Linked DNA regions of Labilibaculum antarcticum. The main gene of each other region encodes a partner of the protein of the gene in region 2 in a complex. Links are inferred from orthologs where the notes say so. Each region holds a gene or a part of one and is shown on either strand. Other genes may lie near its edges.

Evidence for each region.
Region 1: the proteins of metK (region 2) and groL are in contact, whole or in part, in a cryo-EM structure (PDB 8P4O), measured with the Escherichia coli proteins. The link is inferred for Labilibaculum antarcticum from one-to-one orthologs.

What each region holds. Positions count from the first base shown.
Region 1 is NZ_AP018042.1:2,827,610-2,843,194, forward strand. The notes cover bases 4,813-7,663. They hold groL (chaperonin GroEL), read left to right. Parts: upstream 4,813-5,344; coding sequence 5,345-6,982; downstream 6,983-7,663. Other genes in these bases: ALGA_RS11180 (co-chaperone GroES), read left to right, coding at 5,033-5,311; ALGA_RS11190 (hypothetical protein), read right to left, coding at 7,261-7,663. Outside these bases: kdsB (3-deoxy-manno-octulosonate cytidylyltransferase), read right to left, coding at 1-168; ALGA_RS11155 (sensor histidine kinase), read right to left, coding at 190-1,359; ALGA_RS11160 (sigma-54 interaction domain-containing protein), read left to right, coding at 1,557-2,801; ALGA_RS11165 (LptE family protein), read left to right, coding at 2,837-3,349; ALGA_RS11170 (hypothetical protein), read left to right, coding at 3,353-4,423; preprotein translocase subunit SecG, read left to right, coding at 4,430-4,771; more of ALGA_RS11190, read right to left, coding at 7,664-8,808; ALGA_RS11195 (hypothetical protein), read left to right, coding at 8,980-9,342; ALGA_RS11200 (TonB-dependent receptor), read right to left, coding at 9,728-12,241; ALGA_RS11205 (FecR family protein), read right to left, coding at 12,242-13,111; ALGA_RS11210 (RNA polymerase sigma factor), read right to left, coding at 13,112-13,597; ALGA_RS11215 (hypothetical protein), read right to left, coding at 13,704-14,651; ALGA_RS11220 (REP-associated tyrosine transposase), read left to right, coding at 15,269-15,585.
Region 2 is NZ_AP018042.1:2,423,192-2,438,898, reverse strand. Bases 7,126-10,098 are described here. They hold metK (methionine adenosyltransferase), read right to left. Parts: upstream 9,254-10,098; coding sequence 7,997-9,253; downstream 7,126-7,996. Other genes in these bases: ALGA_RS09615 (GxxExxY protein), read right to left, coding at 10,092-10,098; ALGA_RS09625 (hypothetical protein), read right to left, coding at 7,169-7,483. In the rest of the region: ALGA_RS09655 (lipoprotein signal peptidase), read right to left, coding at 1-343; ALGA_RS09650 (TraR/DksA family transcriptional regulator), read right to left, coding at 469-843; ileS (isoleucine--tRNA ligase), read right to left, coding at 879-4,319; ALGA_RS09640 (OsmC family protein), read left to right, coding at 5,012-5,422; ALGA_RS09635 (NAD-dependent epimerase/dehydratase family protein), read left to right, coding at 5,491-6,501; ALGA_RS09630 (DM13 domain-containing protein), read right to left, coding at 6,639-7,055; more of ALGA_RS09615, read right to left, coding at 10,099-10,469; gliding motility-associated ABC transporter ATP-binding subunit GldA, read right to left, coding at 10,514-11,413; ispG ((E)-4-hydroxy-3-methylbut-2-enyl-diphosphate synthase), read left to right, coding at 11,569-13,521; ALGA_RS09600 (hypothetical protein), read left to right, coding at 13,697-14,377; ALGA_RS09595 (HAD family hydrolase), read right to left, coding at 14,392-15,015; ALGA_RS09585 (ABC-three component system protein), read left to right, coding at 15,546-15,707. UniProt on the Escherichia coli protein: Catalyzes the formation of S-adenosylmethionine (AdoMet) from methionine and ATP.

The DNA.
Region 1 (15,585 bases), 400 kb from region 2 along the record:
AGCTTCTTCAATCCTTTTATCATCGGTGGCTACATAAACATGCTCAAGCGCTTTAAGAGCTTGTTCGTATACTTTTTGAATCATTGGTTTGCCGTTAATATCGGCTAAAGGTTTACCTGGGAACCTTGTGGATGCGTATCGTGCTGGTATAACTCCTAAGAATTTCATTTTTGTTTTCTTTTGCGCTTATTAATTTAAAGGCAAAGTAAACAAAAATTCAGAACCTTCTCCCAATTTGCTAGTCGCGATTATTTCACCACCATGACAAGTCACAATTTTCTTAGCTATGGCTAATCCTAAACCAGTACTGGTTTCGTTTGCTGTTGTTTTAGCACTGGTTGTTCCAAATTCTGTAAATAATTTTTTCACTTCTTCTTCCGGAATGCCTACGCCTTCATCACTCACCGAAATTTTTATAGTGGACATATTTTTAATAATGCTTACAGAAACTGTCGTTTGAGGATTGGAATATTTAATTGCGTTGCTTAATAGATTGTGCAAAACTTGCTCTATCTTATTTTTATCAATGGAAATTAAACCTATAGCATCATTTGAACGGAAATTGATTTTAATATTCTTTTTCTTCGCGAATATCTGGTTGATTTTTATTGTATTTATTACAAGGGTTTTAATGTCTTGCTCCTGTTTATCCAATTCAAGTTTTCCCAATTCAATTTTTGAAATATCTAATAATTCATTAATTAGATTTAATGAAAATTGACTACTATCTTTAATTAATTGTAGAAATTCAATTTTATCGTCATCAGAGAAATCATTATAAGAATCTAGAATTAAAGTAGAAAAGGACTGAATAGCTCCAATCGGATTTCTAAGATCGTGAGCCGCAATTCCTAAAAATTTTGATTTTTGTTCGTTAAGAATCTGTAGTGTATTGTTTTGCTCTTCAAGCTTTTTCTTATGTGATTCCAATTCAGTATGATCATCAACAATTACTAAAATGTACTCTTTGCCATAGTATTGAATATACCTTGTTGAATACAAAAAATGTTTGGTTTGTTTTTGTATGTCAGAATAGAAATCTCTGGATAGTTTTCTTTTGTTAGTAGGGACTTTTTCAGACATGGTTTGTAAAATGTCTTTTTTGAGGATGCAATTTAGGCAATGAGAAGTTTCTCCGCACAATGCATTTTCTTCAACGGCGAACTTACAACCTAAAGCATTGCCGCATAAATTTCCAATAATGGTTTCTTCCCGTTTTTGAAAGAGCAGTGAAAAAGATTCATTCATATTCTCAACACGCGCATTCTTATCCAAAATAAATAAGGCTGATGTAATATTATCGAATAAAATATTTAAGAATTCATTTGATTCTTTGAGGTTTTTGAGATTGATTGACATCGGTCTTTATGTTTTAAAACTGTACACTTACTTGGGTTTTTACGGAATTTTTATTGAAAGGATACTTAAAATTAACAATCTTTAATGATAATAATTAGGCAGAATAGCCTACTAAATCTAAAAAGTAGTAATTTTGTCAGGTAGCATGATAAAATTTCATGTTTTGCACTTAGGTAACAAGCAAATTAGATTTTTTTTTGATGGATATACAAACAGTAAAGCATCGTTTTTCGATTATCGGGAATACATATTCTTTAAATAGATCACTTGATATTGCTATTCAAGTCGCTCCTACTGATTTATCGGTTTTAATATCTGGAGAGAGTGGGACAGGAAAAGAAGTCTTTCCCCAAATAATACACCAGTTTAGTTCAAGAAAACATTCTCCTTATATTGCTGTGAATTGCGGTGCTATTCCTGAAGGAACAATTGATTCGGAATTATTTGGGCACGAAAAAGGTGCATTCACAGGAGCTTTGTCCGATCGAAAAGGATATTTTGAGGTTGCTAATAACGGAACTATTTTTTTGGACGAGGTAGGAGAACTCCCCTTATCAACGCAAGTTAGATTGTTACGTGTTTTAGAAACCGGAGAATTTATTAAGGTTGGTTCATCAAAGGTTTTAAAATCGGATGTTAGAGTCGTTGCGGCAACAAATATAAAAATACCAAAAGCGGTAAAAGAAGGTAGGTTTCGTGAGGATTTGTATTACCGTTTGAATACTGTACCCATTACCATGCCTCCTTTACGGGAACGACAAGAGGATATTTATTTGCTCTTTAGAAAATTTGCACAGGATTTTGCTGAGAAATATAGAATGCCACCTTTACGACTTGATTCTGGTGCTCAACAGCTCCTTAGATCTTACCGTTGGCCAGGGAATATTCGACAGTTAAAAAATATAACAGAGCAGGTTTCCATTATTGAAAAAGAAAGGCAAATTGGAGCTGATATACTTAAGGGATATCTTCCTCTGAATGATGAGCAGATGCTGCCAGCTATTTATACAGATACCTCTAAAAAGGATCAGGCATTTTCATCGGAACGGGAAATTCTATATAAGGTTCTTTTTGATATGAAACGGGACATGACTGATTTGAAAAAATTGGTGTTTGAGCTCATGCAAACCAGTGGTGACTCATCTTCTTTACAAAAGGATAATGCGAAGCTGATTCGGAAATTATATGAGGATCAGGAAATGGATGTTTTTCACCATCAAGCTTCACCGCAAGCAACTCCCAATGTTTCTTCTCCTAAAGATTCGAAAATTCAAGATACTGAGGAATTTGTAGAAGAATCTTTATCACTTGAAGATAAGGAGGTTGAATTGATCCGGAAGGCCTTGGATAAGCACAATGGAAAGCGTAAGTATGCAGCACAGGATTTAGGAATATCCGAGCGTACTTTGTATCGTAAAATCAAAGAATACGATATCAACTAATATTCACAATTTATTGTTATTTTTATTCTCAATATATGAATTTAATTAAAGTCTTGTTTTTAAGTTTTTGCGTAACCTTTGTGGTAACGGCATGTAAGGTTTCCTATTCATTTACAGGAGGAACACTTTCAGATGATGTGAAAACTTTTTCCGTTCAATTTTTCCCTAATAGGGCACTTTTGGTTAATCCCAATTTGAGTAATCAGTTTACAGAAGCACTAAAAGAGAAATTTCGTGGGCAAACTGCCTTGGATGAGATAGTGGATGGAGAAGGTCATTTGAACTTTGAGGGTGAAATAACCGGATATAGAACCCAAGCTTTGGATGTTACTGCAAATGATATATCTGCAACCAATCGCTTAACAGTAACAATAAAAGTACGGTTTATAAATGAATTAGAACCGGATAATGATTTTGACAAGAGTTTTACAGCTTTTAGAGATTTTGATAGTACCCAGCAGTTGAGTGATGTGGAAGAAGGTTTGGTGGAAGAAATTTTAGAAGACATTATTGATGATATATATAACGCAGCCGTTGTAAACTGGTAAAAAATGGATGGAAGTTTATTACAAGATTGGATAAGAAATTCTGGTAAAATGGATCGAGACAGTCATCGGGAATTAAAAAGCCTGATTGACCAATATCCTTATTTCCAGACAGCTCATTTGCTCTTGTTAAAAAACTTGCATGATAATCAGAGTATTCGGTTTAAGGAAGAATTGAGAAATTCGGCTTTGTACATTCCAGATCGGCGTCATTTATTTTTATTGATACAAGATCAGATTAAGATTCAATCCAGATCGGAAAGCTCAGAAAAGATAGTTGCTGTATCGGAAAAGCCAGAGTCGGTTTTACAGGAGAAACTAGATGATGTTCAAGTAAAAGAAGTAGAGAAAATTACTGACCTTCCTGCAGAGGAAAAACAGCTTGTGTCTGAAATAGCACATGCAGAATCAGATGAATTGATTGATTTATTTGATGAGTCAGAACTTGTAAATTCGGATTTTTCTCAGGAAGATAGAAGTACTGATAAACTTGAGGTTGTACAAGCCGCGAATGATGAAATACTAGAGTTTGCAGATGCTGAAGATAAGAAAGAGGAGTCTGCAGAGCAAGAGGAAATTAAAGAGGCATTGAGCGACTCAGAATTGTTGGTAGCAGCAACGGAAGTTTATCATATAGGTTTTGGAGGCAATTTGTACACTTTGACAGATGAACCTAAAAAAGAGGAAGAGTTATCAGACAAAAGGGAAAATCATACTTTTACTGATTGGATGACTGTAGTTGATACGAATACTAAGTCTGAGGAAATAGATGATAATTTGAATCCTGAAAAGGGAAAAGTGAAAAAAGGAAATAATCTTATTGATAATTTCATTCAAAATGAACCAAGAATCAATAGAAGTATTAAAGTTGTTGAGAAACAAGAAGATATTTCATTGGGGAGTTTAGAGGATAAAGATGGCTTTATTAGTGAAACTTTGGCCACTATATACGTGAAACAGAAACTATTTGATAAAGCGATTGCGGTTTATGACAAATTAGTGTTGAAAAATCCCGAAAAAAACCTTTACTTTGCGGGTCAGATTGAAAGAATAAAAAAATTAAAAAACAGTAAATAGATAAGTATGTATACCTTTGTAATTGTATTGACCCTTATTGTTTGTGCGCTTTTAGTGTTAATTGTATTAGTGCAGAACTCAAAAGGAGGTGGATTAGCGTCTAATTTTTCATCCTCGAACCAAATCATGGGAGTTAAGAAAACAACTGATTTTCTTGAGAAAGCAACTTGGTTTTTAGCAGGAAGTTTATTATTTCTATGTCTTGCAGCAGCAGGGACTATTAATCGTGGTGAAGTAGAAGGTCAGAAATCACAAATTGAGCAGCAGTTGCAGGAAACTGAAACGGCTCCTGAGGTTCCTGCTTTCCCAACAGAAGCTCCTTCTACAGAAAAGGATACAGCAAAATAAGAAAAGAAAAATATCTTTGATATAAAAAAAATGTCAGTATGTCATATCATACTGACATTTTTTTGTATGTGGTCATCTATCTATTCGTTAGTGTATTTATGTAGTCTTTAATGAGATATTGCCAACTGTGTTATTCATTTTTTATTGATAATTTGAAAATTGAGTCGGATCTCGGAAATAATGTCAATGAATTCCCTTTGGCATGGATTGTGAAGATAAGAAATGGTACTTTGTAAATTAATAACTTTAAATATTTTGAAAATGGCAGACTTAAAAGGTAGAATTCTTGCTGGTAAAATTTTGGTTGAAGCTATAGAAGCTGAAGAAAAAACTGCAAGTGGTATCATTATTCCGGATGCTGCAAAAGAGAAACCAATGCAAGGTAAAGTTGTATTGGTGGGTTCTGATAAAAAAGATGAGCCCATGGAATTAAAAATCGGTGATACGGTTTTTTATGGCAAATATTCAGGAACAGAATTGGTGATTGATGGGGATGATTATCTTTTAATGTCTCAGTTAGATGTTTTGTATATTGCATAATTAACTACACGAAATTTCAAAATTAAGTAAGATATGGCTAAAGAAATAAAATTTAATATAGAAGCTCGTGACCTTTTAAAAAAAGGTGTTGATGAGTTGGCAAATGCAGTAAAAGTAACTTTAGGACCTAGTGGTAGAAATGTTGTTATTGATCGCAAGTTTGGTGCTCCTCAGATTACTAAAGATGGTGTTACTGTTGCAAAGGAAATCGAATTGGCTGATTCCGGAGCAAATATGGGAGCTCAGATGGTTAAGGAAGTGGCTTCGAAAACTGGTGATGATGCTGGTGACGGAACTACCACTGCTACTGTTTTAGCACAATCTATCGTAAATGTTGGATTGAAAAATGTAACTGCAGGTGCTAATCCAATGGATTTAAAACGCGGTATTGATATTGCTGTTGCCGCTGTTGTTGCTAACATTAGAGAGCAAGCTCAGGCTGTTGGGGATAACTTCGATAAGATTAAGCAAGTTGCTAAAATCGCTGCAAATAATGATGAGACTATTGGTGCACTGATTGCTCAGGCGATGGAAAAAGTGAAAAAAGAAGGTGTTATTACGGTCGAAGAAGCAAAAGGAACAGAAACTTACGTGAAAGTGGTTGAAGGGATGCAGTTTGACAGAGGATACATCTCTCCGTATTTCATTACTGATCCTGAAAAAATGGAAGCTGATCTTGAGAATCCATATATCTTATTGTACGATAAGAAAATTTCTACAATGAAAGATTTGATGCCGGTTCTTGAACCAGTTGCTCAGACAGGTCGTCCGCTGATGATTATTGCTGAAGACATAGATGGCGAAGCATTAGCTACTTTGGTTGTGAATCGTTTAAGAGGTTCATTAAAAGTTGCGGCTGTTAAAGCTCCGGGCTTTGGTGACAGAAGAAAAGAAATGTTGGAAGATATTGCGATTCTTACTGGCGGGGTTGTTATTTCTGAAGAAAAGGGAATGAAATTGGATCAAGTAACTATAGAGATGCTTGGTCAATCAGAAAAAATTACCATTGATAAAGAAACTACAACTATTGTAAATGGTAATGGAGAAAAAGAGGGTATCCTTGGCCGTGTTTCTCAAATCAAAACTTTAATCGAGAATTCAACTTCTGATTACGACAAAGAAAAACTTCAGGAAAGATTAGCCAAATTGGCTGGTGGTGTAGCTGTACTTTATGTTGGTGCTGCTTCTGAAGTTGAGATGAAAGAGAAAAAAGATCGTGTAGACGATGCATTGAGTGCTACTCGTGCGGCTGTTGAAGAAGGAATTGTTCCTGGAGGTGGTGTAGCGTACATTCGAGCAATTTCTGCTTTGGAAAACCTTAAAGGTGATAACGAAGACGAAACAACAGGTATCGAAATTATAAAGCGTGCCATTGAAGAGCCATTGCGTCAGATTGTTCTTAATGCTGGTGGCGAAGGTGCTGTAGTGGTTGATAAGGTGAGAGCCGGCAAAGGCGATTTCGGTTACAATGCTCGTGTTGGAGAATATCAGAATTTATTCGAAACAGGTGTAATTGATCCTGCTAAAGTTGCTCGTGTAGCTCTTGAAAATGCAGCTTCAATTGCTGGAATGTTCTTAACTACCGAATGTGTTTTAATTGATATTAAGGAAGAAGCTCCTGCTATGCCAATGGGTGGCGGAATGGGCGGAGGAATGCCTGGAATGATGTAAAATAATCATATCATATTTTTAAAAAGGCGGCCAAGTGGCCGCCTTTTTTAATTTTTACAATTTTAGTATTTAGAAACTGATTCTTACTTAGAGAAAGAAGGTAAGAAGATATTGAAAAGAGATCTTGCCGGAACGATAGAGGCATTAGGGAGGGCTACCGGTCCTCATTTACCTTTTGAGCTTAAAAGAGACGGGAAGCTTGTTGATCCGAGGGATTTTTTTCAACAAGAGTTATCCGTTTTAAAAAAAAATAGAAAAAAGGGGATCGTATGATCTACTTATCTTTTACTCTTTTCAATTTTTTCCATAATGACTTCTTGTACTGGTCGATTTTCAATTTTTGAATCCAGCCATGAAATAATATCCAGATATAGAAATGCTCTCTTTTCAAATGGATCATTAACCCATTTTTGCAAATCAACTCTCGATTTTTTCAATTCATCTTTTAATTGATCCGGACTAATCGAGCTTAGTTTTCTTAGGAAACGGAGGATGTATTTTTGCACTTCCTGTAAATCTTCCATTTTAGCCAGAAAGCGATAGGTCGACCGAATTTGGTATTCCAAGAGTTCTGTATTCTCCAACTCGTAGTGGCTAATCAGATTTAGTATTCTGCCAAAGCAGTGAATGTCACCACGAAGCGTGGTGTCTCTTACGTCGGAAATCCGATTCAAATATTTAATTGCCTCCTTGTATTGACCATTGCCGAAGTACAAACAAGCAATTTTATAGTAGAAAACCAAAGCGCGGTGATTGTCCATTCCAAATTTATTCTCTTCAAGAAAACTTTCAATCTTTGGAATTAAATGTATTCCTTTATTAAATGTTCCATCCATAAAATGCCTGTTTATTCTATGCATGTACAGAAACATATGTAAAAGTATATTTAAATTCGAATTGTGATTGAATTGCTCTTCATTCTCCAATTTTCGCAATAAGTGCAGATTCGTTTTAAATTTAGTTACATGATTCGTATAGAACAGAGCTACCAATACGTTGTTAAGTCCTTTCAGATACAAATCAGTATGGATGTGAATCATTTCTGGATTGGTTTGGAAGAGGTCAACCCATTTTTGTGCATACTTGTAGCACATTAAGAAATCCTGAACGATCAAATAGTACCAAACGTAGGATTGAAACAGGTACAATTTTTCGAAGAAACTTAAAGTTTGAATATCATATGGATACAGATTGGTGTTGAAAAATTCTTTCACCATCAATAGATCTTTCTCATTTCGCACATATCCTACTTTAAGATATAAACCATAAAGTCGAATCGACATGTTCGAGAAAAATACCACCCCATCCATTATCTTACTTATTTCGGTTGCTTCCTTGGTAATTTCCTCAGCTCTGTTTTCAATACTTTTAGTAACGTATTGTGATTCTATTAACTTCTCGAATTGTACGATTTCAAATATCAGAATATTCTTCTTGTTTTTCCAAGCCAATGCTTTTGTTTTATCAAGTATTCTTAAGCTTTGCTGATACAATCCTTTGTTATACAGGACTTTCGCATGATCAATTTGCTCACGAATACTGATGCTGATATCATGATTGATCTGAGTTAATCTTAAACTTGTAAGTAATTGCTTGTACAAGTGGGCTTTTAAATTCGGAAGCTGAGATTGTTTAATATCTTTTGCTTTTTTTAAAATAATGGCCTCATGGTATTCATCCATTTTGTCCAAAACATCGAAGAGTTGTAAGAATTTAGTTTCCTTTTCGCTGCTAATTCTATTCGCATACAACTTAAAATTTCGCTTTTCAGATTTCGAAATCGATTTAATCAATTGAAACAGAGGGTCTATTTGTTGCTTAGGCATTGTACAGGATGTGTGAGTTAACTACTTGGTAAACAGTATCGGTTTTAGTTTTCATTTTGCTTGAACTTCGTAGTTTGTGTCAAAAAACGATTTTCGTAAACTCAATTTATGAGTTACATTTGAATCATCAAATCAGGAGAATGATTCAATAAAATAATCTTGAAACGGAATATGAATACAACAAATCTGTTATCAAAATTAACAAAATCTGAGAAACTAGAAACAGTTATCGGATTAAATCAAGCTCTTGAATGTATTGGAGTCGATCAAATTAACAAAGATCTTAGCCGAAATCAGGCTATTGAAATTGGAAATGTGATTGTTGATAAATTTGCAGGTGTAATGAATTTGACTAAATTGGTTGAATCTATTAAAGAAATGGTTTCGGTTGAAGAATTGGAAGCATTTAAAAATGAAATATCCGGTAAGTTAAACTCTGTTGCAATGAGTGCAACAAAAGCTCCAATTTATCAGAAACGTTTAACGACCTTGAAAAGTAGTTTTGAGGAAGTTTCTGGTGACAACGTACTTTGAAAAACCATTTGTAGTTGTTAATTCAATTGCAATTTTTTAGAGAGTTAGTGACACTATCCCCCTTGTGTTATTAATGATCTAACTATTAACCAAACATGAAGAATACTAAGTTGTGATGGTTTTGTAAGGAAATGAACGATTTCTTTTTGGCTTGTTAGTAAATATTTACGAATGATCCAATCCGTTAGAATTAGTAGTTTAAAAGTAAGTTAGGTGTGATTATACTTTTTTTGAGAAACATTTCATACTTAATCGGATCTCTTAGATTCTTCTTGTTATTATTTAGACCATCTTTTTGATTATGTTTTAATATTTAGTTGTGATAACCGGACAGGATTCTTCCTCTCCGGTTTTTTTATGGGATGTATTGAGAAATTGTGTCCTTCTAAATTGTGATTTTAAAATACAAACGGATCGAAGTTGGTACTGTTTCGGTATAGATACTGATTGAATTGATTTGATCTAAAGGTATTTTCTCGTAAGATTCGTAAGTGATGTTGTTACGGTCAAGAATATTATGAAATAACACACCAACTTCACATTTTGTCTTTTTAGGATTGAACTTGTAAATAAGTGCTGCATCGAGTCTTGTATAATCTGGTTCTGCTACAATTTTATTTTGGCTGGAATAAATTGGAAAGCCTGAACCATATATATAACTAGCAGAGATATAAAATGGGGTAAGAGATAATAATCCCGCTGTTTTTATTTCATGACGCTGATCGTGCAACGCTCTTCTATATTCGTTAGTATTGAAATAATCAAAATTCTCGAGAGTTTTGCTGAGTGTGTATGAAACCCATAAGGTATGATCACCAATGTCTTTTTTTGCAAAAATATCTAAGCCATAACTTTTACTTTTTCCCAAAGATATATTTCCTTCGTTTCGATATTTGTAATATCGTGTATGCCCGTCGGTTTTTTTGTAATAGCCTTCAACACTAAACGTGAATCCATTGTTGTTGTAGGATCCTCCTGCAACATGATGAACCGATTCCAATACCGGAATGTCTTTTTCATCGGCACCCACCCAGATGTATCGAAAATCACCATTTTCACTTATCACGGAACTTTTGGTTATAAATTGTTTGTACAAACCCCATGCGCCATTTATGTTAATGTTTTCAGAAAGTTTCAGACTAAGAGAAATTCGTGGTTCCCAGTAAACTTTATTGATATTGATTGGATAATTGGCAAGGAATCCGGCTTTTATGGAAATGCCATTACTGATATTTAAATTGTTTTGAAAATAGCCGCCAATTCTGTCTGCTCTTGATTTTATATGCAGGATATTGATATCTAGTGAGTCTTCCATTAAATTGACTTCATTGTTGATGTAATTAATTCCGGTCTCGAAATTTTGATCTTCAGCAAAAACAAATGAATTTTTAAGTGTTGCTCTGTATTCTAAAATGCTGTTTTTGGATTTGTCATCTCTTCTGAAAAATTCTTCGTTGGTATTAATTCTGGTTATAGACACCACATCGCTGGTTTTGGTATCTAACTCAGATCGGGAAACAGATAGCGAGCTGGTATTTCCATTTCTCCATACTTTTCCGTAGTTAATGGAACCTCCAAATTGATTATTGCCTTCAAATTTGTGTTTTTTCGCATTTGTATACGATTCTGTTGTGATATCGTACGAATACCGATCTTCTCCGGTCATCAGGCTTAGTGACAAATTATCTCCGTTCTCCCAATTGCTTGTAAATTTAAAGTTGATATCATGAAATTTATAATCCGGAGCTACATCTAAATCACCGAAAGAGGAAGCATTATTTCCCGATAGTAAGGCTTGTCCTAAGCCTTGTCCCTGAAGATTTGCGTTTGATGCAGCATACTTTATCCGTTCATCTTTAAAAAGGTTGTAATAGGTTTGCCGAAAAGCCAACAGTACAGATGACCGTTTTCCGATAGGTTGTTCGTAGGAACCACTTGCCGTGATATTATTTAAGGTTAGATTTAGAGTAGGTTTAAGGCGGCTGCCGTTTTTGCCGGTAATGTGCACAATTCCACCAACCCGATCGCCGTAGCGTGCATCGAAACCACCTTTTAAAACCTCAATATTTTTTACAACCAAAGGATTAACCGCACCAATATCTTCATAAACATTTTTTAGTCCCCAAAGGGTTATGTTATCGAATAATACCTGACTTTCGCCTTCGTACGATCCCCAAATAATCAGGTCGTTTTTTTGTTCTCCCGCAGCTAGAATTCCTGGTTGTAATCGAAGCAATTCAAAAACAGAATTGTCGTTATTGGTTGGAAGAAAACCTGCTATTTTATGGTTTAATTTTAAGTTTCCTGCCTGATTGCCCATTTTAATAAATGTCTGAACAATTTTATCTGTAACTGTAATTTCGGGTAAATCGGTACTCGCTGCGGTAAGTAAAATGTTTTGGTTTGGACCTTGATTCACAAGTGTGTCGTGAATAAAGTACCCTAAATAGGAAGCTAAAATTCGAAATGTACTGTCTGTTTCCGAAGTAAATGAAAAATTTCCCCGTTCATCGGTAGCCATGGGTGAATCGTTAATGGTTAGATGAGAAAAAGGAAGAGGCTCCAAGCTTTCTATATCGAGAATTTGTCCGAAAATACGATATTGAGTAATTTTCTCTTCAGGGTAAATTAAAAATACCTCATTCGATTTTTGATAATTAAGAGGAAGCTTTCGCAGAAGAAAGTCTATTGTTTTATCTTTTGAAGAAAAAGACTTGTCTATACTTACCGTATAGTTGGCAAGTAGATCATTGTTAAAAGAAAGTTGAAAATCATACTTATCCCTTAGATCAATCAATACTTCGCTCAAAGCCTTTTTTTGTGCAAGAACTTTAATTTTTTGAGCAGAAATATTTGAAAAAACCAATCCTAACAGTAGTAAGATGATGAGTCGTTTCACTTATTGGGCATTAGGGGTTATGATGTAATTGTTATTGGGACCTTTTACAAATTTTAATCCGAGTGGCATGCAAACAGTATGCAATGTCATCTCTACAGATTTCTCTTTATGAAACTTCCCAGTATAAATTAAATCAAATTTACCCTTTTCTACAATATTAATATTGTATTGTAGTTCAATTTCCTCAAAAACAAGTGGTAAAGGTGTTTTAGTAAACAGAAATAAATTATTACGCCAAGATATTTTGTCCTCAGTATTTTCACATTTCTTGAGCTCTATTTTTCCATTCTTGGTAACAAAAGCATGATCGTTAGGCAGTAAAAGAATTTTGTCTGAAGTTAGGGTCGAAACAACCTTCACTTTACCGGTGTAACAGGTTACCTTGTACTGATTTCCTCTTGCATAAATATTAAAACTAGTCCCTAAAACACAGGTCTTGCCGTAGTTCGAGCTTATTTCGAATTTGCTCCCTTTTGTAATTTTAAAGAATGCTTCTCCTTCAAATTTCACTTTTCTCGAAAATTTCCACCAGTATGGTTTATAAGATATGCTTGAGTTTGCGTTTAAATCAACTATTGATTGATCAGGTAAGTTGATGCTTACATGTTCCCCTTTTGGACAATGAATAGTTTTTGTGTAAAGATTTATAAAACCAGTGAATCCCAACAGAATTAGAATGCAGGCAGCTGCTGCATATTTTACCCATTGCAATCTCACCACTTTAGTAGGAGCAGTTGGAGCAGAGGTTTTCTTCGAAAGCTCTTTCCATACATCCTCTTTGGATTTTGAATAAGTGACTTCGATTTTCGGAAGTGAATTTAGAAAATCCATATCCGGGTTGAGGTCGTTATGTTGGTTGTTGTTGTTCATTTATCTTCCTAATGCATTTCTTAAATATGAAAGTGCGTATGACATTCTTTTTTCAACAGCTTTTACGCTGAGTTCTAATCGATCGGCAATTTCCTGGTATTTTAAGCCTTCCATTCTGCTCATTAAAAAAACAGTTCTTTGTTTTTCTGAGAGTTCTTCCAGGGCCGTTTCATATTTTGTTTTTAGTTCTTTGTAAGCTAGTTGATCTTCAGGTGTGTGATTGTCAACAGCAGGTTCTAATTTCACTAAGTATTTTTGGGCTACTTTTTCTCTTCTGTATTTGCTGATAAAAAGATCGCCTGCAATTTTGTAGAGTAATGATCGTAAAGGTTTCTCGTCGAAATCTAAATTTTTCTCCCACAATTTCATGAAACTATCTTGTGCAATATCAGTGGCCAGTTCTTCATCACGGGAACGATAGTAAATATAGTTCCTGATTGAATCGAAATGGTTGTCAAACAATAGTTTAAATTCTTCCTGTGTCAAGGCTAGGGGATTGGTTTAGAGTAAAAATAAACTTTTTCGGTGAATTTGGTGCAGAGGATTCAAGCAATACTCTGCACCAGTTTCAATTTTTGTTGATTCAAATCTACTATTTGTCCCTAAGTCTTAGGTGTATTCCAATTTCTATTTCTTCTGTTACCGTTTCGCCGGCATCATTAACGTATGTGTAAGTTGCAATGTTATCACATTCTCCGTCACCATAATCAAGTCTTGCAAATTCAATTTGGTTTTGAGTAAAGATGACCAATCCACTTACAATTACTCTGCAAGTACCAATTCTCACCAATGGATTCTCTGCATCAATTGTTTTCGAATATTCATTTTGCTCTGAATCTACGCAAGTAACAGAACCTCTAATTTCGATCATATCATCGCTAACATCCCACTTTGTATCCAATCCTGATACCCATTCTTTGGTTCTATCTTCCGAACGGAAAAGAGTAGTTTCATCAGGAAAGGTGAAGGTTAATTCACTTGTGCTTGCAAACATTTTTGATACCCCTTTTTCACCGGTATATTCAATACGTTTCCATCCATCAATAGCAATACCATCAATTACTAAGTCGAGAGTAATTTCACGAACGGCACCATCTGCACAGGGAGCTGCAGTTAGCTCAATAATAATAGTACCACTAATAACACGACCGTTGTTAAGAACAGTAGAATCGCCATAATTAATAGTAATTGTCATTGGGAAACGACTTACTTCACCAAATTCGATGGATACATCAGGCAATTGGTCGGTTTTGTATCGCTTCCAAAGGTTCAGGAATTGACAGTAACGCTCAGTGACTGCACATTTTGTAGATGTTGTAGCTTCGTCAAAGTCAGCTTGTGCAAATGAGAATAAATCAGTTTCATAATCAACCGATAGCATAACATCTTCGGTTAATTCTTCAGAAGCAACAACAGTCTTAACCGTGTTGTTCAATTCAACCTGATCTTCGTTCAATACATCAATTACATCCTCGCTTTTATCACAAGAGAAAAATACAACTGCTAAACTTACTACTAGTAAAAAAGAAAACTTTTTCATGATTCTAATTTTTTTATGATTTTACATTTAAGTTTTATGAGCTCGCTTACTTCTGAACCGACAAACTGGAAAATCACCCTACCGGAAAAATGATTTATTTTTAATGTGTTGATATTTAGTTAAATATTTAAATCTGATTTTATTACTGCTGATAATATCGGCTTTCGATTTCCACCTCTAAATATTAATGGATATCGTAGTTTTTTCCTACTTAATTTAATTGTAATTAGAAAGTTATGATCTTAATAAAGATTAGTTTCGTGATAGAGTTTTTAAAATATTTCCTTAAAGCATGCGTAACTACTTAACCAGTTTCGATACTGATGATTTTTATCTGAAAGTAGGAATCAGGTTTGCTCTTTAATCTCAAATATAAGCTCTATGGTGCAGTTTCCCCCGCTAGCGCGAGCTTGTAGCTCGTGTTCTACGAAAGTAGAATTATAGCCTACCTATGGCAATATGAGTATTTTTTGCAATGGCATAATAATCAACTAGAAATTTTATTGAATATTGCTTAATTTGAATGGGTATTATATCAGTGTATAAATCTGTTTGTCAAATGGTGTTAATTACAATATTTTGAGCCGAAAATATAAGTTTGACTTCGTCGATTTTCAATTCAGAATAAGGAAGGTCTGTACTTCATTAGCTTTGTAACAGTATATTGGATTGACGTTTTTGTTCGTGAGAAATATTTTGCTGCTGTTGCTAAGAGTTTAGAGTATTGTTGCACGAACAAAGGAATGCTTATATATGCTTACTGCATTATGCCTAGTCATATACATTTGATATTTAATGATCAAAATTCCGATCCGGGTAAAATTATAAAAGAGTTTAAAACCTATTCATCAAAACAAATTCAAAGCTTGATTGAAGAAAATCCACAAGAAAGCAGAAAAGGATGGATGCTTTGGATGATGGAACGTGCAGGGAA
Region 2 (15,707 bases):
AAAATGCACTATCGATAATATTTCCCATTGCACCTGAAAAAATCAAAGCAATTGAAATAACTAATCCCAAAGGAGCCTTCTTGGTCGAAATATCATGCAGATACCAACCAATACCGCAAACAGCAAAAATTCGAAACAAACTTAAAAGAATTTTACCCCATTCACCTTCCAATTCCATACCGAAAGCCATTCCATTGTTTTCGATAAAATGGATCAGGAACCAATCTCCGAATACCGAAAATTCTTCCCCAAGCATCATATGGGTCTTAATCCAAACTTTTAGTACCTGGTCCAAAATGAGTAGTACCACGATAAGTGCTGCCGATTTCTTAAATAAAGACATATTGATTGTTTAAACGTTAACTATTACTCTATATTCAGATTTCAAATAAATAAAATCTGATAATAGTAAACAAAAATGATTGGAAGATTATTCTTCCAATCATTTAATATATTCTATAAAAGATCTTACTGTTTGTTTTTAGCCTCGATACTTAATGTAGCATGAGGAACAGCACGAAGTCTTTCTTTAGCAATTAAAGAACCTGTTTCGCGGCAAATGCCATAAGTTTTATTTTGAATTCGAACTAAAGCTAATTCTAAATGAGAAATAAACTTTGCCTGACGCTCAGCTAAACGCCCAGCCTCTTCTTTAGACAATACGGATGCTCCCTCCTCTAACACTTTAAAAGTTGGCGAAGTATCTTGAGTATCATTTCCAGAACTATTCGAGATTACTTCTTTTAGAGTCACGTAATCTTTTTTGGCTTTCTCAAGTTTTGCTTTAATCAAATCTTTGAATTCCTGTAACTCCTCGTCTGTATATCGCTTCTTTTCTGTCATTGTTTCTATTTTTTTTAAAGATAACAAAAAATCAATTATTCACTAACTTTTTCAATCTTAATAAAGCTCTCTATCCCCTGCTCAATCTCTACTGCTTTGGCTTCATTCTTGGATAATTTCTTAACTAATTCTAAACTGACAGCTAAAGTCTGACTCCCAATGTATTCTTTATGAGCAAGTACCGCATCATTAATAGAATCGTGCATCATAATTTCGAGCTTGATTTTATCAGTTACTTCAAAATCACTTTCTTTTCTTAAATTTTGAATTCTATTGATAAACTCCCGTGCTATTCCTTCTTTACGTAATTCATCAGTTATGTTTACGTCCATTGCCACAGTAAGTTTCCCTTCATTAGCAACTAACCATCCTGGAATATCCTCCGAAGCAATTTCTACATCTTCCGGTGCTAATACAACAGTTACATCATTTACAATAATTGAATAGCTGCCGTCTTTCTCAAAAGCAATAATGTTTTCCTGATTCATTTTACCGATTTCAGCAGCAATTTGTTTCATTATCTTACCATGCTTTGGACCCAAGGTCTTAAAGTTAGGCTTGATGCTTTTAACTAAAACTCCTGATGTGTCAGTAATAAATTCCATTTCTTTCACATTAATTTCAGAAAGAACGATGTTTTTAATTGCCTCTAACTGAGGAACCATTGTTTCATCAAGAATTGGAATAATAATCTTTTGTAAAGGCTGACGAACACGGATTTTCACCTTACGACGCAATCCTAATGACATTGAAGAAATCTTCTGAGCCATATCCATTCTTTCTTCCAAAGCAGAATCAATTACTTCCGCATCATATTTAGGGAAATTAACCAAATGAACCGATTCTTCGCTAAAGCGACCACTAACTGAATTTAGATCTTTAAACAACTGATCCATGTAAAATGGAGCAATTGGTGAAGCCAATATCGAAATGGTCTCCAAACATTTGTAAAGAGTCTGGTAAGCCGAAATCTTATCGGTAGAATAGTCTCCACCCCAATATCTCTTACGACACAAGCGAACGTACCAGTTTGAAAGATTTTCATTTACAAAATTCTGTATTGCCCGACCCGCGCGAGTTGGCTCATAGGTTTCATAACACTCTTCAACTTCCTTAATTAAGGAATTCAAAAGAGAAAGAACCCAACGATCTATTTCAGGGCGGTTTTCCATTGGAACATCAGCTTCAGAATAATCAAATCCATCAACATTTGCATACAATTGGAAGAAACTATAAGTATTATAAAGAGTTCCGAAGAATTTACGACGAACTTCTTCAACACCACCCAAATCGAATTTTAAATTATCCCAAGGTTGCGCATTTGTAATCATGTACCAACGCAATGGGTCTGAACCATATTTCTCAATGGTTTCAAAAGGATCAACAGCATTTCCATGTCGTTTAGACATTTTATTGCCTTTTACATCCAATACCAAACCGTTAGAGATGATGTTTTCAAAAGCAACACTATCAAAACACATTGTTGCAATAGCATGTAAAGTAAAGAACCATCCACGTGTTTGATCCACACCCTCAGCAATAAACTGAGCTGGGAACAGCTTGTCGAAATTCTCTTTGTTTTCGAAAGGATAATGTTGCTGTGCATATGGCATAGCTCCTGAATCGAACCAAACATCAATCAAATCGAGCTCACGAAACAATTTCTGCCCCGTTTCACTCACCAAAATCAAACCATCAACGTATGGACGGTGTAGATCGAATTTCTCGTAATTCTCTTTGCTGTTATCTCCTTCGATGTAATCAGCAAGTATATTTTCGGTCATGAAACCGGCAGCCATCGACTTTTCAATCTCAGCTTTTAATTCGGCAACAGAACCAAGACATTTAATTTCTGTACGATCTTCACTCGCCCAAATTGGAAGTGGAGTTCCCCAATAACGGGAACGGGAAAGGTTCCAATCTTGTAAATTCTCCAACCATTTTCCGAAACGACCTTCACCAGTTGATTTAGGTTTCCAGTTAATGGTTTTATTGAGTTCGATCATACGATCGCGAACTTTTGTTGTTTGGATAAACCAAGAATCCAATGGATAGTAAAGAATTGGTTTATCTGTTCTCCAGCAATGTGGATAGTTGTGAACGTGTTTCTCAACTTTAAAAGCCAAACTCTCTTTCTTCAATGCAACAGCGATATCAATATCCAGAGTTGCATCCTTATCGGTTAAAGTTGGATCGTAAGCATTCTTTACAAAACGACCAGCATACTCGCCGTAAGCCTCAACATTCACAAATTCTTTTACAAACTCTTCGCTCAAATCTTCAATTTTGAAGAATTTACCGGTACGATCAACCATTGGTTGCATTTTACCTTCTTTATCGCGAAGAATTAATGGAGAGATACCAGCACTTTTAGCTACCCTGTCATCATCGGCACCAAAAGTTGGAGCGATATGAACGATACCTGTACCATCTTCTGTGGTGACAAAATCACCAAGAATAACACGGAAAGCATCACCTTCAGGTTTAACCAAAGGCATAATTTGCTCGTAACGAACACCTTCCAAATCTGCTCCTACATGTTCCGAAAGAGTCTTGAAAGTTAAACGCTTGTCGCCAACTTCATATTCCCCCAATTCAAGTCCTTCGTATTTTTTATCAAAGAAATTATAGAACAGTTTTTTTGCCAAAATAACCACACAAGGAATTCCTGTATATGGATTAAAAGTTCGAACACGAACGTATTCAATTTTTGATCCAACAGCCAAAGCTGTATTCGAAGGAAGTGTCCATGGCGTAGTTGTCCAGGCAATAAAATAAGCATCACAATCTAATCCTTCGTAAATGAATTCGCTTTTTTCATCGCGAGCCACCTTAAACATACCAACTGCTGTGGTATCTTTTACATCCTTATAACAGCCTGGCTGATTCAACTCATGAGTTGATAAACCAGTACCTGCCGCAGGAGAGAACGGTTGGATGGTATATCCTTTGTAAAGCAAATCTTTCTCGAACATTTGCTTTAACAACCACCAAAGTGTTTCTATGTAACGGTTATCGTAGGTAATATATGGCTCTTCCATGTTTACCCAGTATCCCATTTTAGAAGTCAGATCTTCCCACTCACGGGTATATTTCATAACATTGGTACGGCATGCCTGGTTGTAATCATCAACCGAGATTTTCTTTCCAATATCTTCTTTAGTAATTCCCAATTCTTTCTCAACAGCAAGTTCTACCGGCAAACCATGAGTATCCCAACCCGCTTTACGGTTCACCTGAAATCCTTTAAGAGTTTTGTATCTGCACACAATATCCTTAAGAGCACGTGCCATAACATGGTGAATACCCGGCATACCATTTGCAGATGGAGGTCCTTCATAAAAAACAAAAGTAGGATTGCCTTCACGAGTCTCCAAACTTTTCTCAAATGTGTTATTTTCTTTCCAATCTTTTAGAATATCCTTATTGACCTGTGATAGATCAAGTTTCTTGTACTCTGGGAATTTAGTGCTCATTTATTGTAATATTTATCTTGAATTCGCTAACACCGATTAGTATTTGCATTCATCATTATCTGTGCAAGCCCGATAGCTATCGGGGTGATACTGATTGACAAATGTTTCTCGGCATTATATCGACTTAAATTATCTTATTTTGTATTAAAAGTTTACAAATATAGAAAAAATACAAGAATTGATGGTCATAGTGATTGTAGAATCAAGGATCTAAGCTCTATTTAATCAGTCAATAAAAGTTGACTGATTTAGAGACATTGCAGATTGCTTATAATTTGAAATTAATAGAAGAATATATCTTCATATTTGAAAGCAATAAAAAAAGATACCTCAATGCAAAAATGCCTGAAGTATCTTTTTAGCAAGTATTTATTTACGTGGTTAGAATCTCAACCTGCAGAATTTTTCTTCTTATACGAAGACACAAATTTCTTGAAAAATGAAAACAGTAAAACTAACAGTAAGACCAATTAAAAAAATCCATAAATATCTTACATACTGAACTAAAAATCATTTCTGATGCAATTGAAAAAATATAAGAATAAACAAGAAATTAAACTTCTAATTCGATATATTCCAACTAGAGTAAATTTTATTATCTAACTCGTATGAAGATTTTACTATCTATTTTATAATCCTTAAATTCACAGAACCAAAATTGCTTACTACACTTCACTAAATAGATAAACAGCATGATAACTATCAAATCAAAATACCTTGGTGATTTAAGAACCGAGTGTGTTCATTTGCAATCGGGCAATAAAATTTTCACCGATGCACCAACTGATAATCAAGGAAAAGGAGAAGCATTTTCGCCAACCGATTTATTAGCGGCCTCACTTGGGACTTGCATTATGACCATTATGGGAATTGTTGCTCGAGATAACAATATTGATATTACTGGAACCGAGCTGGATATCACTAAAATTATGGCCAGCGATCCCCGAAGAGTTTCTGAAGTAATCGTTGAATTTAATTTTCCAAATAGGAATTACACGGCTGAAGAAAAGAAAATTATAGAAAGTGTTGCAGGAACCAGTCCGGTACCTTTAAGTGTACATACCCAAATGACACAAAGTATTAAATTAAATTGGGCTCAATAGCCCTCTTTTTTTTATATCAAATTTACAATCCCTTCTTTTTTTTAGGGATGATAATTAATTAACAGTTTATGATTTTAGTTACTGGAGGAACAGGTCTTGTTGGCTCGCATTTATTATTTGATTTACTTTCGAAAGGCAATAAAGTTCGTGCCTTGAAAAGGGAAAACAGCAATATCGAGTTCGTACGCACTACTTTTACTTACTACTCTAACAATGCCAACGAACTTTTTAAATCCATTGAATGGATAGATGGAGATATGATGGATCCTTTTTCGTTAGAGGATGCACTTAAAGACATTGAAGATGTATACCATTGTGCTGCGCTCGTTTCTTTCCAGAAGGAAAACCGCAAAAATATGCAGGACATAAATGTAGAAGGAACCCGCAATTTGATAAATGCCTGCCTGGAAGCCAACATCCGAAAATTTTGCATGATAAGTTCTGTTGCAGCTTTGGGTTCGCCTGAGGAAGGAGAAAATTCTGTTACTGAGAAAACACCTTGGAGCCCTGAAGAAAAAAGATCAGGTTATTCAGCCAGTAAATTCAGATCGGAATTGGAGGTATGGAGAGGAATAGAAGAAGGATTAAATGCAGTTATCGTGAATCCATCGATTATTCTTGGGCCCGGACAATGGGACAAAGGAAGTTCTCTTCTGTTTAAAACCGTTGCCAAAGGTTTAAAATACTACACCAAAGGAATTACGGGCTATGTTGATGTTCGTGACGTAAGCCGTTCGATGATTGAGTTGATGGAAAGTGATGTTGTAAATGAACGTTTTATACTGAATAGTGATAATTGCAGCTATGAAATTATTTTCAAAACCATTGCGAAATATTTGGGAATTGCCAGTCCACAAAAATATGCTGGTAGAAAATTGACCGAACTTGCTTGGCGATTAGCTTATTTGAAAACAATATTTCTATTTAAACCAGCAGTACTTACAAAAGAAACAGCCCGGGCATCTCACAATATAAAATACTACTCGAACCGGAAAATAAAAGAGGCTCTGAATTTTGAATTTATTCCTGTTGAGAAAAGTATTGAAGATACGTTGAAGCACTATCCTAAAAAGATTTAACTTCAAAAGCACCTAGGGCAGTCAGGAGGAATCATAAAATACAATTCAGTTTTGTGTTTCACCATCAAAGACAATGAGCACAAAAAAAAAGCCCGATTATAAGATCGGGCTTCAAAAATATTTTATCTTAAAAAAATCTACTGCAAAACTGCGTGTCCGAAACTTACTCTAAATTCGACACACCAAACAATCACGTATTTTAAGCTTTCCAACTCAGTGCCTTCAGGAATACTGTACTGATAATTTCCGTTGAGTCCTTTTAAGTCACCCAGAGAAACGTAGGTTTTAGCTGATAAATCGGTCGCTAAATAAAGCTCTAGCAAAGGCCCGTCGTCCGATTTAAAATTGCTTAAAGATAGTGTTAAGCCATCTTCACTAATACTTGCAGTTCCTGATGTTGGATGAGCATCGGAAACAAAATTTGCCGATGTTTCTTCTTCCTCCATCATTTCTTCTGATTTATTGGGAAGTTCATCCATTTCATCGATCATATCTCCGCTGCTAGAGCAGGCTGTAAACAGAAGTAGTGCTATGTATAAATACCAATTTTTCATTTTTAAAATTTAGAGTAAATACTATGCTTAGGCTGCTCTTTTTTAATAAAAGACCTTAGAGTCTTAATTTAGTGATTGTCGCCGGAATTTACAAGTATTACTCAAGTATTTTATTATTTACTGCTTCCCAATAGTTGAATTACTTCTCGAAGCATTTTATTTTCTTGTTGCAATTGATCCATTTGAGGATCGACAGGATTAGTAATGTTTATTTCATCAGCCAGAACTTTAAAGAAATTCAATTGCAGTGCTTCACAAACCTCCCAAAGACGATCAATTTGCATGCTTGGTCGTTTTAGAATATGATACATGGAGTTTAGACCAATGTTCATTTTTTGTGCAAGTTCAGGAGCGCTTAATCCTTGTCGTTTCATTTCGAACCTAATTAGTTCGTTAATAGCAACTGAATTTTTAACTTTTCGTCTCATAATGATTCATTTATGAATTAGCTTGACAACGCAATATTCTTATTGTAACAGGAATAAAGCTAACAATAATTAGCTGATATTGCTACATATTGGTATCAGATTATTATTTATTGGGAATAAAATAGGGTTTAATTTCGATAAAATATTATTTGAGAGTAGTACTATTTTAGTTGAGAGTGGTAATATTTTATTTGAAGATTACATATTATTATTTGACATCTGTGAATTGTTGCTATTTGGTAATAGTTTATTAATTTATTGTGACTTACTGCCATATGCTTAACAAAGCTTACTTTAAATGGGGAGGAAAAATGTTTGGTGCCATGTTGAAACTGGGTTTTGGGTTAGGGATTACAGTGGAAACCCCGCAACGAGGTACGAGTGAGGAGTTGGAACGGAAAGCCCGCCCCGCAGGGGGACCCCCCAAATAAATTTTACGCTTTAAATAATTGGCAATAAAAAAGCCATTCCAAATAAATGGAACGGCTTTGCATATATTGTATTTGTTGTTGTTTACAAATTGAAAGCTTCTTTTACTTTCTCGATATAATCTAATTTCTCCCAAGTGAATAATTCCACCTCAAGCTCTAATCCTTCAAAATAGGGAGATTCGAATTTTTTAACAACGGTACGAGGAGTTCGCCCCATGTGACCGTAGGCCGCTGTTTCTTCATATATTGGATTACGCAATTTCAATCGTTGCTCGATAGCAGCCGGACGTAAGTCGAAAAGCTCGGTAACTTTATCGGCAATTTGACCATCGGTAAGGCTTAGGTTCGATTTTCCGTAGGTATTTACATAAATTCCTACAGGCTCGGCAACTCCAATTGCATACGAAAGCTGAACCAACAACTCCTCTGCAACACCTGCAGCAACCAAATTCTTGGCAATATGACGGGCTGCATAGGCCGCAGAACGGTCAACTTTCGAAGGATCTTTTCCTGAAAATGCGCCACCACCGTGAGCCCCTTTTCCGCCGTAGGTATCCACAATAATTTTACGACCGGTTAAACCGGTATCGCCGTGAGGTCCTCCAATTACGAATTTTCCTGTTGGATTTACGTGCAAAATGAAATTTTCATCGAACATAGCCTGCATACGCGCTGGTAATTGTTTAATTACACGAGGTATTAATATGTTTCGAACGTCTTTTTTAATTTTTGCCAGCATCAATTCATCATTCGGGCCAAAATCATCGTGCTGAGTGGAAACCACAATAGTGTGCACTCTTTCGATGGTATCATCATCGGCATATTGAATGGTAACCTGCGATTTTGAATCAGGACGAAGGTATGTCATCTCTCTTCCTCCGCGACGAATAGCTGCTAATTCGATCAATAAGCGATGGGAAAGTTCAAGAGCCAAAGGCATATAATCATCAGTCTCTTTACAAGCGTAACCAAACATCATTCCTTGATCACCTGCTCCCTGTGCCATTGGATCTTCACGATCGACACCACGATTGATATCAGGCGATTGTTCGTGAATAGCTGATAAAACGCCACATGAATTGCCATCAAATTGATATTCGCTTTTTGTATAACCAATGCGGCTAATTACCTCACGAGCTACTTCCTGAGCATCGATATAGGTATTGGTTTTTACTTCACCAGCAAGAATAACCTGCCCGGTAGTAACCATTGTTTCACAAGCAACTTTCGAATTTGGATCGAAAGCTAAAAACTTATCTAATAAAGCATCTGAAATTTGATCCGCTACTTTATCTGGATGTCCTTCAGAAACAGATTCTGATGTGAATAAATATCCCATAATAATTTAATAATAATTAGTTGTGATGTCGACATCATGAATTGCATCCATTAAATCGACAGGCAATGTTGTTTAAGTCCGCTAAGTAAATAACGGAGTCACGATACGGGAAAGCAATGGTTGGTTGTCTATGCGCCGAAAAGCACATAGTTCACCATTTAGCATTTTTTTCCGTGGTTGCAAGCAGCCAAATCTTTCCACATAATTCGGGGCAAAGGAAAGTATTATTTCGGAAATAAACAAAACTAAACACTTGCTTTTACAACATTTAAACAAATGCTTGAACTGAAAAACAGGGACTTCCGAGCCAATAAAGAGTTGTAAGTCTTAATTATAGTGGGAATTTAGGATATCTTTTTTCACCCCTGAAGAACTTTAAAGCTAAATAATTTCAATATCATTTGAACAAACTTAATTTTTACCACAGAGAACAATGAGGGAAACAGAGGGCAAAACTGCCATGATTCATTTTTTTTCTAGGTGGTAAACATTATTTAACTCTACAGAACCAATTTTTTCACCACAGAGGGCACTGAGGTACACAGAGGATGAGCAAGACTTAGAAAAATTGGAAGTATGAGAATTAAACTGATTCATTTTTTCTAGGTGGTAAACATTCTTTAGCCCTACAGAAACAATTTACAACATGTTTTTTCTACCACAGAGGGCACTGAGGCACACAGAGGGTAAAAAAGCACAGAGATTCAAATATTTTATAAACGAAGACGGTATTAAAAGAAGAAAGTTTTTTTCTCTATGAAACTCCGTGGTCTCTGTGGTCGATTTTTTAAACTCGCAAAAAACTATTTTATTCTACCACAAAGAGCCCTCAGAAACATTAGTAACCATTAACAACTCTCTTGATACCGTACTTTAACTTTTCAACGTTGAAATTAATCATCAGTCCAAGCCTTCTATCTGCTAGTTTTAAATAGGTTAGTGTTTGTGCTAAATGAATATCCTTAAATGACTCAATTGATTTTAGCTCAACAATTATCTGATTCTCAACAAACAAATCGAGTCGATAACCGCAATCTAGTTTTACTCCGTCATAAATTATCGGAAGTGCTTTTCCTTTCTCTACTTTTAAACCAGCTTTTTGCAATTCATAAAACAGGCATTCATGATATGCTGATTCTAATAATCCTGGCCCAAGAGTAGTATGCACTTTCATTGCAGCCTTAATTATCTTTTCAGTAATCTCATTTTCCTTCATATTGTTTTTTTTGTAAACTTAAAGCTACATCAAAACAGATAAAATTACAAAGTGAGTTGGTGGAAAATATCCTCTAAATTTTCCGATCGGGTTTTCATCTCCAAAATCACCAGATTTTTCGATACAGCAAATTGAAATACTTCTTTACGGATATCCGTTTTGGAAACAAAACAATACCGGTTTTCACCAAGAGCGTCGATTTCAACCACTCCGTTAATTTCCTGTAATAAATCAGCAGAAACTTCCGAAGAAAATTCGACATCAATTCGTTGTGCTGATTTGTTAGCAGCCAGAAAATCAATACTTCTATCAGCAACCAGTTTTCCTTTATTTACAATTAAAACACGCTTGCAGCAAGCTTCTACTTCCTGCATGATATGCGTAGAAAGCATCACGGTTTTTTCTCTGCCGATATCCTGAATCAATTTTCGAATTTCCAAAAGTTGGTTCGGATCCAATCCGGTAGTTGGCTCATCTAATATCAATACTTTAGGATCATGAATTAATGCCTGAGCAATCCCGACTCTTTGGCGATATCCTTTCGAAAGAGATGCAATTTTTTTATTCTGTTCCACACCTAATCCGGTCAAATCGATCATCTCGGCAATTCGCTTTGCTTTGTTTTTACCCAATTTATAAATGGATGCCACATGATCGAGATATTCTTTTACATACATTTCCTGATACAATGGATTGTTCTCGGGCAGATATCCAATTTGCTTTCTTATTTCTAATGAGTCAGTACTCACATCAAGTCCATTCACCTCTACCAAACCTGAAGTTTGAGGAATATACCCGGCAATTATCTTCATCATTGTTGATTTCCCTGCACCATTTGGCCCTAAGAATCCAACAATCTCACCTTGATTAATTTCAAAACTCAAATTATCCAAAGCCTTTTGTTTACCGTATAGCTTGCTTACTTCCTGAACTTTTACTGACATAAAATCTATTTCATTTTTACTACAAATAACAACCAAGTACATCACAAAAGTTCACAAATAAAATTAGTGCATATCTTGCAAAGCTTCCTGTAAAGGTTCATCAAATTTATAAAATTTATCCCTTACCTTTGTACTTCAATATTAAAACCTAATAAATGAGTTTCTCGAAACATAAACTTTTTTGCAAAGATATATTTAACTACTCTCGTCGTTTATCATCAGAATCGAAAATAGGCGATACTCCGCTTGGTGCTAAAAATCCCATTCGAATTCAATCAATGACCAACACTGATACCAATAACATTGAAGCCAGTATTGAGCAATCCATCAGAATGATAGAATCGGGAGCAGAATATGTTCGATTAACTGCCCAAGGAACTAAGGAATCTGAAAACCTGAGGTTCATAAAAGAAGAACTGGTTAAAAGAGGATACAATACCCCTTTAGTTGCTGATATTCATTTTAATCCTGCAGCCGCATTAATTGCAGCAAAATATGTGGATAAAGTACGTATAAACCCAGGAAACTTTGTTGATAAAAGAGCCGATTTTAAGACTCCTGACTATGGAGAAGCTAAATATCAGGAGGGACTTGAAAAAATAAAAGATAAATTCATTCCCTTTCTTCGTGTTTGCAAAGAACACAACACTGCTATTCGAATAGGAACAAATCATGGGTCTTTATCAGACAGAATCATGAGCAGATATGGCGACACACCCAGAGGAATGATTGAAGCGACTTTGGAATTTCTGCGAATTTGCAAAGAACAAAATTTTGAAAATGTTACTATTTCCATTAAATCGAGCAACACGGTAATGATGGTGAAAACCATTCGTTTGCTAGTTAGCGAAATGGAAAATGAGAACATGCATTACCCTTTGCATTTAGGCGTAACCGAAGCTGGTGAAGGTGAAGACGGTAGAATTAAATCGGCCGTTGGAACAGGAGCACTTTTAAATGATGGAATTGGCGATACGGTTCGGATATCACTAACTGAAGATCCGGAAATAGAATCTCCGGTAGGAAAAAAACTAGTTGATTATATTTCGGAAAAAATTGGTCATGCTCCAATTTTGCCCATTGAAAATACAGACATTAATCTTTTTGATTTTTACAAAAGATCGACATTACTGCTTGGGAATATTGGCAGCGGTAAAGTACCTGTTGTGGTAACTGATGCAAGTCATGAAAAATACATTTCGTCAGAACTTCCCGAAAAAGCAGGTTTCATTCTGAATCAGGATACATTTGAATGGGAGAAAGGCAAACTTGCCAGCGATTATCTGTTTGTGAATGGTTTCGACCCTATTTTTGCCGATTACCCAAAAGAATTAGGAATAATTGTTGACCAGGTATGTTGGGAAATGGCAAATAATTTTGCGGAAAACACCTATCCTCTTTTTCAAGCTAAGGAGTTTTCGAACGCGAATTTAGCCTTCTTTCACACCGATATCCTTTTTGTTGAATGTGCCTATTCCGATTTATCTGATGAATTTATTAGGCAAATCATCAAGAATCCAAAAGTCGTTTTGGTATGCTCTTCAAAGCATCAAAATGCATTTGCAGAACAAAGAGCTTTTGCTTTCCGGTTGGTTCAATCTAAATGCAAAACGCCGATAATTTTTAAGAGATCATTCGAAGAATCGAATCTGGAAGATATTCATTTAAAAGCATCAGCTGATTTAGGAAGTTTGTATTTTGATGGATTCGGGAATGGTATCTGGCTTGATAATAAAGGTAAACTCTCCCATGAAGAGATTAACTCAACCGCATTTGGAATTTTACAAGCCGCAAGGGTAAGAACAAGTAAAACAGAGTTTGTCTCCTGTCCGGGTTGCGGAAGAACCCTTTTCCAGCTTCAGGATGTTGTTGCAGAAGTAAAAAAACAGTTTTCACACTTAACTCACTTGAAAATTGGAGTAATGGGTTGCATTGTAAATGGTCCTGGCGAAATGGGTGACGTTGATTACGGATACGTAGGTGCCGGACCCGGAAAGGTATCTTTATACAAAGGTCGTGAATTAATTAAAAAAAACATCCCCAGTGAGAGTGCCATTCATGAGCTTACAGAGATCATTAAAGGTCACGGAGATTGGATTCATAAATAATCCATTTCAAACTTTTTTTTATCACTCTTTGTTTTAGTATCTTGCATCTAGACCAACATGATTTTACATAGTGAAGAACAAAGTCACACTACTCATTTTTCTTTTCATATTTAATTTTGCTAATGGAGAAAAACTCGAATTAAATGGGATTTTCCTTGGCAAAAATATCTATGTAATGAATCCATTTTCGGATTCGGGAGTGGGATTTTGTGTGTACGAGGTGACTGTTAATGGAATGACCTCAGCTGATGAAATTAACAGCAGTGCTTTTGAAATTGATTTATCTAAATTTAATTTTCCTATTGGAGAGAAAATAAACATTACTCTTCATTATAAAAATGGATGTTTGCCAAAAATCATTAATGCTGAATCCATTAAACCCGTTAGTTCGTTCAACCTGCAAAGCGCCGTTGTTGATAAAAAAGGATTCTTGAATTGGACTACCAAAGATGAACTAGGTTCATTACCATTTATCGTTCAACAATATCGTTGGAACAAATGGATCACGATAGGAGAAGTTGAAGGTGTTGGCCTCCCTCAAATAAATAAATATCAGTTAAATGTACGCCCACACTCAGGCGAAAACAAATTCAGAATTTATCAGTTAGATTATACAGAAACACCAAATTATTCTTCGGAAATAAAACATCAGTCTGCTTTACCAGCCATTACATTTGGTCCCGAAAAAGTAAAAGATGAGTTACTATTCACCAATGAAACTCTTTACGAGATTTACGATAACTACGGTAATATCGTTTTTAAAGGCTTTGGTGACAAAATTAAATTGGAAGGGCTTCAAAATGGATTGTATTACATCAATTATGACAATACAATGGGAAGTTTCCGTAAGAAATAACTTTCCTTTCCAATTTAAAACAAATCCAAAACAGTTTCTCCATTTTCCAGATCAAGAAAGTGAGCCTGCATTCCTACCGATTTTGCGGCTTGGTAGTTTGCATACATATCATCAATAAATAAAGTTTCCGAAGCAAGTAAGCCTTCATTTTTAAGAAGAGCTGTATAAATCTCAGGATCGGGTTTTCTCAGGCCCATATTGTGAGAATAATAATCTTTTTCGAAAAAGTCGGAAAGGCAAACACCATGAACTTTTTGAATCATTCCCATATAAGCTTCCCAGTGAATTATATTTGTATTACTCAAAAGGAATATTCGATGGCTCTTTTTAAGCTTTCCCAATAGCTCTAAACGTTCATAAGGCAGATCTAAAAGCATGGAATTCCACGCACAATCAATTTGCTCATCGCTAACTTCGGCCTTAATATACTCTCTTATTTCGAGGCGAAACTGATCAGCACTTATTGTACCTTTTTCCAAACGATCAAACAAACCATTGGTTTGATATTCTTTTTTCACCAAATCAGTATCAACTAAACCAATCTCTTTAAAACTCTTAACTGCCTGACTCGTATCAATATTAAGGAGCACACCTCCAAAGTCGAAAATTATATTTGGTATGGAATTGTATTTTTGCATAAAAAAATGGTTTCAAGTATTGAATAATTCAATACAAATATGTAACATTGCACTCGCAAAACAAAGGTAATGAAATACTTTTACCGTCTTGTTTTCATCGGGCCTATAGCTCAGCTGGTTAGAGCACCTGACTCATAATCAGGGGGTCCATGGTTCAAGCCCATGTGGGCCCACCCCCTAATAACAAAGCACTTATATCATTACGATGTAAGTGCTTTTTTTTGCTGTTGCACACAATTTGCACACAACTCGGATTAAGTAGAAAATTTTACTGCTAAAACAAATGATTAGGAACTTGTATGCGTAATCTATTTGTAGTAGCCTAAATAAAATGAATTTATAACTAGAATTGTTTGGATTATCCATAGAACTCGGGATATAAACTTATCAGCACAAAAAAACAGGCTAACAAAATGTTTTCTTTTAACGAAGAAGATTCGATAACTAAATTAATTTGTATTTTTGATGTTTAATTCACAGACTTTTAGATAGAAAAGCAATAGCATTTAACTGTTATATTCATAAAAACTATGTCATATAAGAAAGAGCCAATAATAAAATCAATTACTGACAATTTAGCGTTCTCTTCCAAAAGTACGACCTTAAACAATGTAATTGGATTATTTGATAGCAACAGGCTTGCACAAGATTTTTTCGCCTCATTGTTCAGTCTAATATTTGGCTATACAGAT